3 regions of the Thermanaerovibrio acidaminovorans DSM 6589 genome follow, and region 1 is predicted to be linked to each of the others. Evidence: riboswitches for the same ligand, from Rfam matches in the RefSeq annotation. Region 1 holds a riboswitch; each other region holds the start of a gene.
What was found. Region 1 has a riboswitch for cobalamin ahead of TACI_RS00275 (precorrin-8X methylmutase). Riboswitches for the same ligand answer to the same signal wherever they lie in the genome.
Positions count from the first base shown of each region.

Region 2: another riboswitch for cobalamin. It lies ahead of TACI_RS07865 (heme/hemin ABC transporter substrate-binding protein); the one in region 1 lies ahead of TACI_RS00275 (precorrin-8X methylmutase).
Region 3: another riboswitch for cobalamin. It lies ahead of TACI_RS07895 (TonB-dependent receptor plug domain-containing protein); the one in region 1 lies ahead of TACI_RS00275 (precorrin-8X methylmutase).

Region 1 is NC_013522.1:63,885-67,153, reverse strand. Features, by position in the region: gene TACI_RS00285 (metal ABC transporter substrate-binding protein) at 1-625, shown strand, start outside; gene TACI_RS00280 (ZIP family metal transporter) at 630-1,445, shown strand; cobalamin riboswitch at 1,453-1,612, shown strand; gene TACI_RS00275 (precorrin-8X methylmutase) at 1,684-2,334, shown strand; gene TACI_RS00270 (sirohydrochlorin cobaltochelatase) at 2,382-3,269, shown strand, end outside.
Region 2 is NC_013522.1:1,586,267-1,589,535, forward strand. Features, by position in the region: gene TACI_RS07860 (heavy metal translocating P-type ATPase) at 1-1,677, shown strand, start outside; cobalamin riboswitch at 1,691-1,820, shown strand; gene TACI_RS07865 (heme/hemin ABC transporter substrate-binding protein) at 1,832-2,779, shown strand; gene TACI_RS07870 (ABC transporter ATP-binding protein) at 2,776-3,269, shown strand, end outside.
Region 3 is NC_013522.1:1,592,362-1,595,630, reverse strand. Features, by position in the region: gene TACI_RS07900 (TolC family protein) at 1-990, shown strand, start outside; adenosylcobalamin (AdoCbl) riboswitch at 1,086-1,223, shown strand; gene TACI_RS07895 (TonB-dependent receptor plug domain-containing protein) at 1,356-3,173, shown strand; gene TACI_RS07890 (TonB family protein) at 3,182-3,269, opposite strand, start outside.

The DNA of each region.
Region 1 (3,269 bases):
CAAGGCGGTGTCGGAGGCCCGGGGGGCCCTGAGGCTCGGTCTTCCCCTGGAGGACCGGCTGCTTCCCAAGATGAGGCAGCGGGGGGTGAGGATATTCCAGCTCAAGTTCGACCCCCTGTACGACGGGCATCGGCACCTGGACCCCCACGCCTGGACGTCGGTAAGGAACGGCATGTCCATGGCCCGGTCCATGGCGGAGGCCTTCGCCGAGTTGGACCCGGCGGGGGCCAAGGCCTACCGGGCTAGCCTCTCCAACGTGCTTTCCCGGATGAGGGACCTGGATCGGCGGATGGGGGATGACCTCTCCCCCTTCAAGGGGAGGGGTATCCTCTCGTACCACCCCTCGTGGAACTACCTCTGCCAGGAGAGGGGGCTGGTGCCCCTCTCGGTGGAGGTCCACGGCTCCGAGGCAGGGCCCAGGCACATTAGCCGTCTCAAGGACCGGATCTCCCGGGAGGACATAAAGGTCATGTTCGTGGAGCCCTCCAAGGCGGGCAAGTCCGCCGCCTCCGCCGCCAGGGCCCTGGGGGTGTCCCTGGTGGAACTGGACCCCATGGGGGACGACTGGTTCGCCATGATGGAGGGCGCATTGGCGGCGTTCCGCTCCGCCCTGTCGGGGAGGTGACGGGATGGAGCTCCACCTCTGGTTCCAATACCTGGGGCCGGTAACCCAGGCCCTGCTGGGGGGGGTGCTCACCTGGGGGCTCACCGCCCTGGGGGCCGCCATGGCGTTCCTGGGGGCTAACCCCTCCAGGAAGCTGATGGATCTGATGCTTGGCTTCGCCGGGGGAGTGATGATCGCCGCCAGCTTCTGGTCGTTGTTGGCCCCTGCCATAGAGATATCCGGGGAGCTTGGGATGGTGGAATGGCTGCCGCCGGCGGTGGGGTTCATCCTTGGGGCGGTGTTCCTTCGGCTCCTGGACCTGGTGCTCCCCCACCTTCACCCGGCCCTCAAGGGGGCCAAGCCGGAGGGGATAAGGGCCCACCTGATGAAGACCACCCTGTTGGTGCTGGCCATAACGCTTCACAACATACCCGAGGGTCTGGCCTTCGGGGTGGCCTTCGGCGCCGCGGGGCTCTCCCCCTCCGCCACCCTCTCCGGCGCAGTGGCCCTCACGCTGGGGATAGGGCTTCAGAACCTGCCCGAGGGGCTTGCGGTGGCGTTCCCGCTACGGAAGGCGGGGTTCTCCCGGGGGAAGGCGTTCTTCTTCGGCCAGCTTTCCGCGGTGGTGGAGCCCCTGTTCGCCATGCTGGGGGCCGCGGCGGTGGAATTCGTGCGGGTGGGGCTCCCCTACGCCCTGTCGTTCGCCGCCGGGGCCATGATCTACGTGGTGGTGGAGGAGGTGATCCCCGAGTCCCAGTCGGAGGACAACGGGGACCTGGCCACCATGGGGCTCATCCTTGGGTTCACCTGCATGATGATCCTTGACGTGGCGCTGGGTTAGCGGTTATACATCTTTGTTAGCCTCCGGTGAACGGGAAGTCCGGTGCGAATCCGGCGCGGCCCCGCCACTGTGAGCCCGACGAGTCCGCCGATGCCACTGGGTATGCCTGGGAAGGGGCGGATAGGATGAAGGCCAGCCAGGAGACCGGCCGGGGGCTGAAGGGAAGGTTGCCTGCGCGGGCGGGCGCCTCCGGTGGGAAACGCCTTCCCTTGCCCTTGGGCCCCGGGCCCGGCACAACATCGAAAGGAAGGGGGGAGGTGCGCTGTCTCTCTCGTACGACCGGGATCCCATATCCATCGAGAGGCAAAGTCTTAGCCTAATCCGTCAGGTCCTCCAATCATACTCCATATCCCCGGATCTCATGCCCGTGGCAGAGCGGGTGGTCCATGCGGGGGCGGACTTTTCACTGGCCAACCTGGTGTGCGCCACCCCGGGGTGGCTCTCCGCCGCCCGGGAGCGTCTCACCCGCCAGCGGATCCTCTGCGACGTGGACATGGTGCGCTCCGGCCTGTCCAGGAACCTGCTACGCCAGCTGGGTCTGGAGCCCGTGTGCCTGATACACCAGGAATGCACCGCCGACGCCAGCCGCCGGATGGGTATCACCCGGGCCATGGCCTCGGTGGACGCCGCTCTGGAGATGGGTATCCGCCTCTTCGCCTTCGGCAACGCCCCAACGGGGCTGTTTCGTCTCATGGAGAGGGGGGATCCCGGCGGGGTGGACCTGATCTTCGCCTTCCCGGTGGGTTTCGTGGGGGCGGCGGAGAGCAAGGAGCTGGCCCTAGGCTGGGGGGCCCCCTGCGTGGCCCTCAGGGGCCCCAGGGGGGGATCCAACCTCTGCGCCGCGGCGGTCAACGCGGTGATGAGGCTCTGCGGGGGGACCAAGGGTTAGCGTGGTCATGTCATGGCGCCCGAATAACGTCTCGGGAGGTATGAAAAGTGAGGAGTTTATTGAGGTTCGCGGCGTTGGGGCTGACGTTGGCGTTGAGCCTTCTCTCGCCCTTGGTGGGGGGTATCGCCCTGGCTTCGGAGGCTAAGACCCAGCGGAACGCCATCCTGGTGGTTGCCTTCGGCAGCTCCATGCGGGAGGGCCAGCGGGCCATAAACGCGGTGGTGAGCTCCGTGAAGGGTGCCTTCCCAGGGACGGAGGTCCGGCTGGCGTACACCAGCCGCATAATAATGCGGAAGCTTGCCAAGGAGGGTCAGCACTTCGACGATCCCCTGGTGGCCCTATCCAAGCTCCACGCGGAGGGCTTCACCCACGTGGCGGTGCTCTCCACCCACGTGATCCCCGGGGAGGAGTATGAGGACCTGTCCGCCATCGTGGGGGCCTTCAACTACATGAGGGACCACGGGTCCAAGAGCGGCTTCGAGGCCATAGCCCTGAGCCGGCCGCTCCTCTGGTCCCCGGAGGATTTCGATAAGATGGCGGCTATCCTCAACCGGGCATACGGTAAGGACAGGACCCGGGCGGTGGTGTTCATGGGGCACGGGTCCCCCCACCCGGCGGAGGGGGCCTACGCCCGGCTCCAGACCGTGAGCCTGAGGACCAACCCCAACTTCGTCTTCGGCACCGTGGAGGGGACCCCGTCGCTGGACGACGTGGTGTCCACCCTCAAGCACGGGAAGTTCAAGCGGGCGCTGCTGGTGCCCTTCATGCTGGTGGCGGGGGACCACGCCCACAACGACATGGCGGGCCCGGAGGATGAGTCCTGGAAGAGCGTGCTCTCCAAGGAGGGCATAAGGGTGGACGTCCACCTGGCGGGGCTCGGGGAGAACCCGGAGGTCCGGGCCCTTCTCGTGGAGCACCTGCGGGAGGCGGCCAAG
Region 2 (3,269 bases), 330 kb from region 1:
ATGGCCTCCGCCCTGAGGAACGCCCTCAAGGGGGACCTGTTCAACGAGTTCTCCCTCATGTCCATCGCCACCCTGGGGGCCATCGCCATAGGGGAACTGGCCGAAGGGGCGGCGGTGATGCTCTTCTACGAGGCGGGGGAACTGCTCCAGGACATGACCGCCGAGAGGTCCCGGCGAGCCATAGAGGCCGCCATGGACCTGAGGCCCAAGATGGCTCACCTCATGACCCCCCAGGGGGAGGCGGACATCCCCCCCGACCAGGTGGAGACCGGATCCACGATCATCGTGAGGCCCGGGGAGATGATCCCCCTGGACGGACAGGTCACCCAGGGCAGGGCATCGGTGGACACCTCATCCCTCACCGGCGAGGGGCTACCGGTGGACGTGGCGGAGGGGGACCCGGTCCAGGCGGGGACCATGAACCTGGACGGGCACCTGAAGATCCGGGTGACCCGCCCCTTCGACCAGTCCGCCATGGCCCGGGGACTCCAGCTGCTGGCCCAACAGGAGGGGAGCCGCACCAGGACCGAGCGGTTCATATCCGCCTTCGCCCGCCGCTACACCCCGGCGGTCATGATCCTGGCGGCCCTCATTTCCACCGTCCCACCCGCCCTCGGTATGGGCAGCTTCAGGCAGTGGGCCTACCGGGGGCTGGTCTTCCTGGTGGTCTCCTGCCCCTGCGCCCTCATGATCTCCGTCCCCCTGGCGGTCCTGGCGGGGCTAGGCGCCTCCGCCCGCCGGGGGCTCCTCCTCAAGGGAGGGGACGCGCTGGAAAGGCTATGGCAGGTCCGAAGCGCCTTCCTGGACAAGACCGGGACCCTCACCAAGGGGACCCTGCGGGTGCTGAAAGTGACCCCCGCCCCGGGGGTGGACCCCGCCCGGCTGATGAACCTCGCCGCCGCGGCGGAGATGGGATCCAACCACCCGGCCGCCCGGGCCATCGCCGCCCAGGGGTCCCACCTCTCCCCGGAGGACACCAAGGAGCTGCCAGGCATGGGGGTGGAGGCCACCGTGGATGGCTCCTCCATCCTGGTGGGCAACCGGCGCCTCATGGAGTCCAGGGGGGTTGAAGCCCCGGAGGAGGCTCTGGAGTCCGGCGCGGTCCACGTGGCGGAGAACCTGAGGTACCTGGGTTCCATCCAGCTGGGGGATCAGCTGAGGGAGGACGCCCAAACCGCCCTGGACTCCCTCCGCCGGCTGGGGCTCAACCCCCTGGGGGTCATCTCCGGGGACAGGCCCCACCGGGTGGAGGAGCTCACCGGCCAGCTCCCCCTGGACATCCGCCTGGGGGACCTGCTCCCCGCCGACAAGGTGGAGGTGCTCAAGGCCCGCCCCTTCAGCCTCTTCGTGGGGGACGGGATCAACGACGCGGCGGTTATGGCCGCCTCCCACGTGGGGATCGCCGTGGGGGGCCTGGGAGCGGACGTGACCGTGGAGGCCTCCGACGGGGTCCTCCTGTCGGACCGGCTCTCCCCGGTGGCGGAAGCGGTGACCGTAGCCAGGATGAGCCGCCGGGTGGTGGGACAGAACATCGCCATGGCCCTCTCGGTAAAGGCGGCGGTGCTGATCCTGGGCACCCTGGGGGCGGCCAACATGTGGGAGGCGGTCTTCGCCGACGTGGGGGTGGCCCTGCTGGCCACGCTGAACTCCTGCCGGGTCCTCCGGTCGGTCCGTTGACCCCCCCATACAAAGAACCTATAATCCACCCGGTAAACAAACTGGGCCCCCTCGGGGCAACTCCGGTGAAAGTCCGGGGCAGCCCCGCTACTGTGAGGACCTTACGTCCAAGCCAGAAAACCCGACGGGGCCGGGAAGGATGTTGTGCGAGGGCATGTATCATCCGGATAGCTTTTCACGTTCGTCTTCCAAGGGGACCGGCGGTCCCCTTTATTCCTTCGCTGGCTGGCCCATCCTCCTGCTGGCGGCGCTCCTCCTGATCTCCCCGTCTACTTCCGACGCCCTCCCATCCCCCAAACGGATCGTGTCCCTCTCCCCGGCGGGGACCGAGATGCTCTTCGCCATGGGACTCGGGGACCGGGTCGCGGCGGTCACCACCTTCTGCGACCACCCCCGGGAGGCCCTATCGAAGCCCAAGGTGGGGGGCTTCGCGGACGTGAGCATCGAGGCCCTGATATCCATGGGGGCGGACCTGGTGGTGCTCCAGGACATCCACTCCCCAATGACCCAGCAGCTCACCCGGGCAGGGATCCGGTGGATCATGCTGCGCCAGGACAGCGTTGCCCAGGTGCTGGACTCCATGCGGGCCCTGGGGAGGGCCTGCGGCGTGCCGGACCGGGGGCAGGCCCTAGCCAGGCGAACCGAGTCCCAGATAAGGGCCATATCCTCCAGAACCAAGGGGAAGCGCCCCCGGGTGCTGGTCTGCGTCTCCCGGGAGATGGAGGCGGGGCGCATAACCTCCTTCTACGCCGCTGGGCCCAGGAGCTTCTACGGGGAGCTGGTGAGGCTGGCGGGGGGAGAGAACTGCCTTCCCCCCTCATCACCCCCCTACCCCATGGTCTTCGCCGAGGGGCTCCTAGCCATGAGACCCCAGGTGGTGATAGACCTGGTGGGGGACAGGAACTTCTACCACTCCTCCTCAAGGCTCAACCGGGACGAGCTGTTCGACCTGAACGAGATCCGCCGCAAGTGGCGCCGGTCGTTCCCCAACTCCACTTTCAAGCTCCAGGTACTGGAGGGCACCGTTTACCTCCGGCCCGGGCCCAGGGTACCCGTGGTGATCGACGCCTTCCAGCGGGCCACCCGGGAGGCGTCCCGATGAGCATCGTCTCCGTGAGGGACCTGACGGTCCAGATGGGGGGAAGGACCATCCTCCGGGACGTGAACCTGGACCTTAGGCCCCGGGAGGCCCTGGCGGTGATAGGCCCCAACGGGGCGGGAAAGAGCACCCTCCTCAAGGCCATCATGGGGATGGTACCCCACCGGGGGCGGGTGGCCCTGGACCGGAGGCCCCTGTCGGAACTGTCGCCCCGGCAGGTGGGCCGGATCATCGCCCTGGTGCCCCAGCCATCAGAGGGGCGCCCCCCGGTCACCCCCCTCGAGCTGGCCATCCTCTCCCGCTACCCCTGGCAGGGCTCCTTCGACGGGGTGGGCTGCCAGGAGATGGCCCTCATAAGGTCCGCCCTGGAGGCGGTGGACCTCTGGGAGCTCCGGGACGTGCCCATGGGGAGCCTGAGCGGCGGGGAGGCCCAGCGGGCCCTCATAGCCGCCGCGCTGGCCCAGGATACCCGGTGCCTCGTGCTGGACGAGCC
Region 3 (3,269 bases), 320 kb from region 1:
GTGCTCTACTCGGGGGGCACCCTGACATATCAGGTGCGGGCTGCGGAGGCGGCCATGGAGGCCGCCCGGGCGGAGGAGGAGCGGGGCCGGGAGGGGGTTCTCTTCCAGCTGAGGTCCGCCCTCTACGGGGTCCTTCGGGCCAAGGGGAGGGTACAGGTGGCGTCCCGGGTGGTGGAGCTGTCCGAGCGTTACCTGGAGAGGGTGAAGGCCTTCTACTCGGTGGGGATGGTGCCCCGGGCGGAGCTCTTGAGGGCCCAGGTGGCCCTGTCCAACGCAAAGGTCAACCTCATAAGGGCCAATGGGGCGGTGGAGAGGGCCTACGCCATGCTGGACCGGGCCTGCGGGTTCGTGGTGCCCCGGGACCGGGAGCTGGTGGTGGAGGCGGGGGATTTGGCGATTCCCCAGGGGGTTGACGTCCAGGGGATAGCCCTTCGGTCCCGGCGGGAGCTGAGGTCCCTGGACATGTACCGTCGGCAGGCCCTGGCCCTGGCTGGGGCGGCGGATGGGCAGGGGAGGCCCCAGCTTCTGTTCAAGGGGGAGGCCTACCGGGTGGGGCCCGATTTCTTCCCCAGCGAGAAGGAGGACTACCTGCTGTCGCTGACCCTTCAGTGGCGGATGTTGGACTTCGGGGAGGTGAGGGCCAGGGCGGATCAGGCCCGGGCCCAGGCGGAGGCGCTCCTTGGGCGGTTCGGCGACATGGAGCTGCAGATAAGGCAGGAGGCGGTGGACGCCTTCGAGCGGCTCAAGGAGGCCCGGGAGAGGCTGGCGGCGGCGGATGTGGGGCTCAAGCAGGCGGAGGAGGACCACCGGATAGCGGAGCGCCGCTATGATGCCCGGGTGGGCACCAACCTGGACGTCTTGGACGCCCGGGTGCGGCTGGAGCAGGCCATGAACGACCTGGTGGACGCCCGGTACGACCTCCTCTCCGCCCAGGCGGCGCTTCGCTACGCCCTTGGCGAGGAGGGGTGGGGGATGGTGTTGAGAAACTGACCACCCGCCCCCGGGGGTCCCCCCGGGGGCCTTTGTGTTGGTCTCATATTGTGCTATAGTTCCGTGCCAGATGCCACGTCCCCGGAGCGGTCCGGGGACGAATTGGGTCTGGGAGCCCAGGAAGACCGGTGGGAATCCGGCGCAGCCCCGCTACGGTGTGGACTTTGAGTCCGAGCCCGACACTGGCCCCAGGTCCTGGATGCGGCCCCCCTTCGAGGGCGGGGGGGCCGCATGGTGGTCTGTCCGGGCCCTCCAGAGCGGCGGGCCCGGAAGTTTTTTGAGGAAGGGGGGGAGATCTCTACACCGGCCCTTGGAGATCATAATCCAACGGGGAGGGAGTTTCTGTGCGTACATCTAGGAGATCCTTGTGGCTGTTCGTTGTCTTGGGGTTGGCCGCCTTGGGGGGGCCCGCCTTCGGGGCCGACGAGCCGGTGGTGGAGGTCCTGGGCTCCCGGGTGAGCTCCATGGAGGACCTGCCCGCCATGGTTCATCGGGTAACCTCCGACGACATCCGGCGAAGCGGGGCAAGGAACCTGCAGGAGGTGCTGGACCTGCTACCCGGGGTGAACGGCCTGGTCAGCGGGGCTGGGATGGCCCAGTCCAAGGGCATATCCGTCCGGGGGATGACCACCGAGGTGCTACTCCTGGTGGACGGGGTCCCCTTCATGACCTCCAGTTACGGCACCGGGGCGGTGCTGGGGGCCCCCTTCGACCTCAGGACCGTCCCCTTGAGCTCCATCGAGCGGGTGGAGGTCCTAAAGGGCGCCTCCTCCGCCCTCTACGGTTCCCACGGCCTTGGAGGGGTCATAAACGTGGTGACTCGAAAGGGGGCCGCCCCGGCGGGCTTCTCCCTGACCGGCGGATCCGACGGGTACCTCTCCGGCACCGTCTGGGCCTCCGGAGGAGATAGGGTTACCGCCACGGTCCGCTACTCCCGAGAGGAGGAGGGCCAGCGCCGGATCAGGAGGCGGACCAACGGCCTCTACGACCGGTCCGACGACTACCGGGCGAACCACTACGGCCTGGACCTGAAGGGGGACGGGTGGACCTTCAAGGCCAGCCTGGGGGACTACTCCTCCCGCTGGACCTACGACGGGGACCTGAACCGGCAGGAGAACGACTACGGCCGCTACGTGCTGGAGCTACCGGTTCCAGGGGACCTGTCCCTCAAGGCCTACTACGGCAGCAACTTCAAGCGGGTCTTCGACTCCTCCGGCAGGAGTGAGTACCAGGACAGCAACCTGGGGCTCGCCCTGGACGGGCGGGGCAAGTGGGGCTCAAACCTCCTGGCCTACGGGATCGAGCTCCGTCGGGACAGCTCCGACAGCAGGAACTTCGAGAACCCCTTTGGCAACAACGATCCCTACGACCTCAAGAGGGATGGGCTCTCCTTGTACGGGGAGACCAGCTTCCCCCTGGGGGAACTGACGGGCCTTCTGGGGCTCCGTTACGAGCGCTGGGACGTTGAGAGGGGGGACGACTACTCGGAGCTGAACCCAAAGGTGTCCCTCTCCTACGAGGACCCCTCCGGCAGGCTGTGGTACCTGTCCGCCGGCAGGGCCTTCGTGATGCCCAGCTTCTTCCAGATCTACATGCCCATGAGGAGCTGGGGGATCCCCAACTACCAGCTCAGGCCCGAGAAGGGGTGGAGCTACGAGGCGGGGGTCCGGTCCGCCGCCGGCTGGAGCTTCAACCTCTTCTACACCGACCTGGACGACAGGATCGCCTACCAGTCGGATCCCATCACTTGGATCGGCCAGTACGTGAACCTGGAGCGCTACCGGGCCTACGGGGTGGAGGCGGAGTGGGTCCTGCGGCTGTCCGAGGGGCTCACCTATCGGCAGGGTTTGTCCTGGGCCTACGGGGAGGAGAGGGCCTCGGGTCAGTGGACCAGGAGCGGGGATCCCCGGTGGAAGTCGGTCTCCACCCTGGAGTGGACCCGGGGACCCTGGAGGGCCAGCGTCACCGGCCGGTTCTACGGGGATAGGGCCATAAGGGACAACACCAACCACTACTCCGAGGAGGACATCTTCCTGGTGGACCTCAACCTTTCCCGCTCCCTGGGGGAGATGGAGCTGACCTTGGGGGGACGCAACGTCTTCGGCCGGGAGTTCTTCGTGGACCGGAGCGGCTATGTGACGCCCGAGAGGACCTGGTACCTGACCCTGAGCGGCCGCATCTAGGCGTCACCTCACCGGGGGTCCGGATCCACCAGCCTGAAGAGGAAGGGGATCCGGACCTCCCCGTTCACCTGGGGCCTGAAGCGCCACATGGCCGCC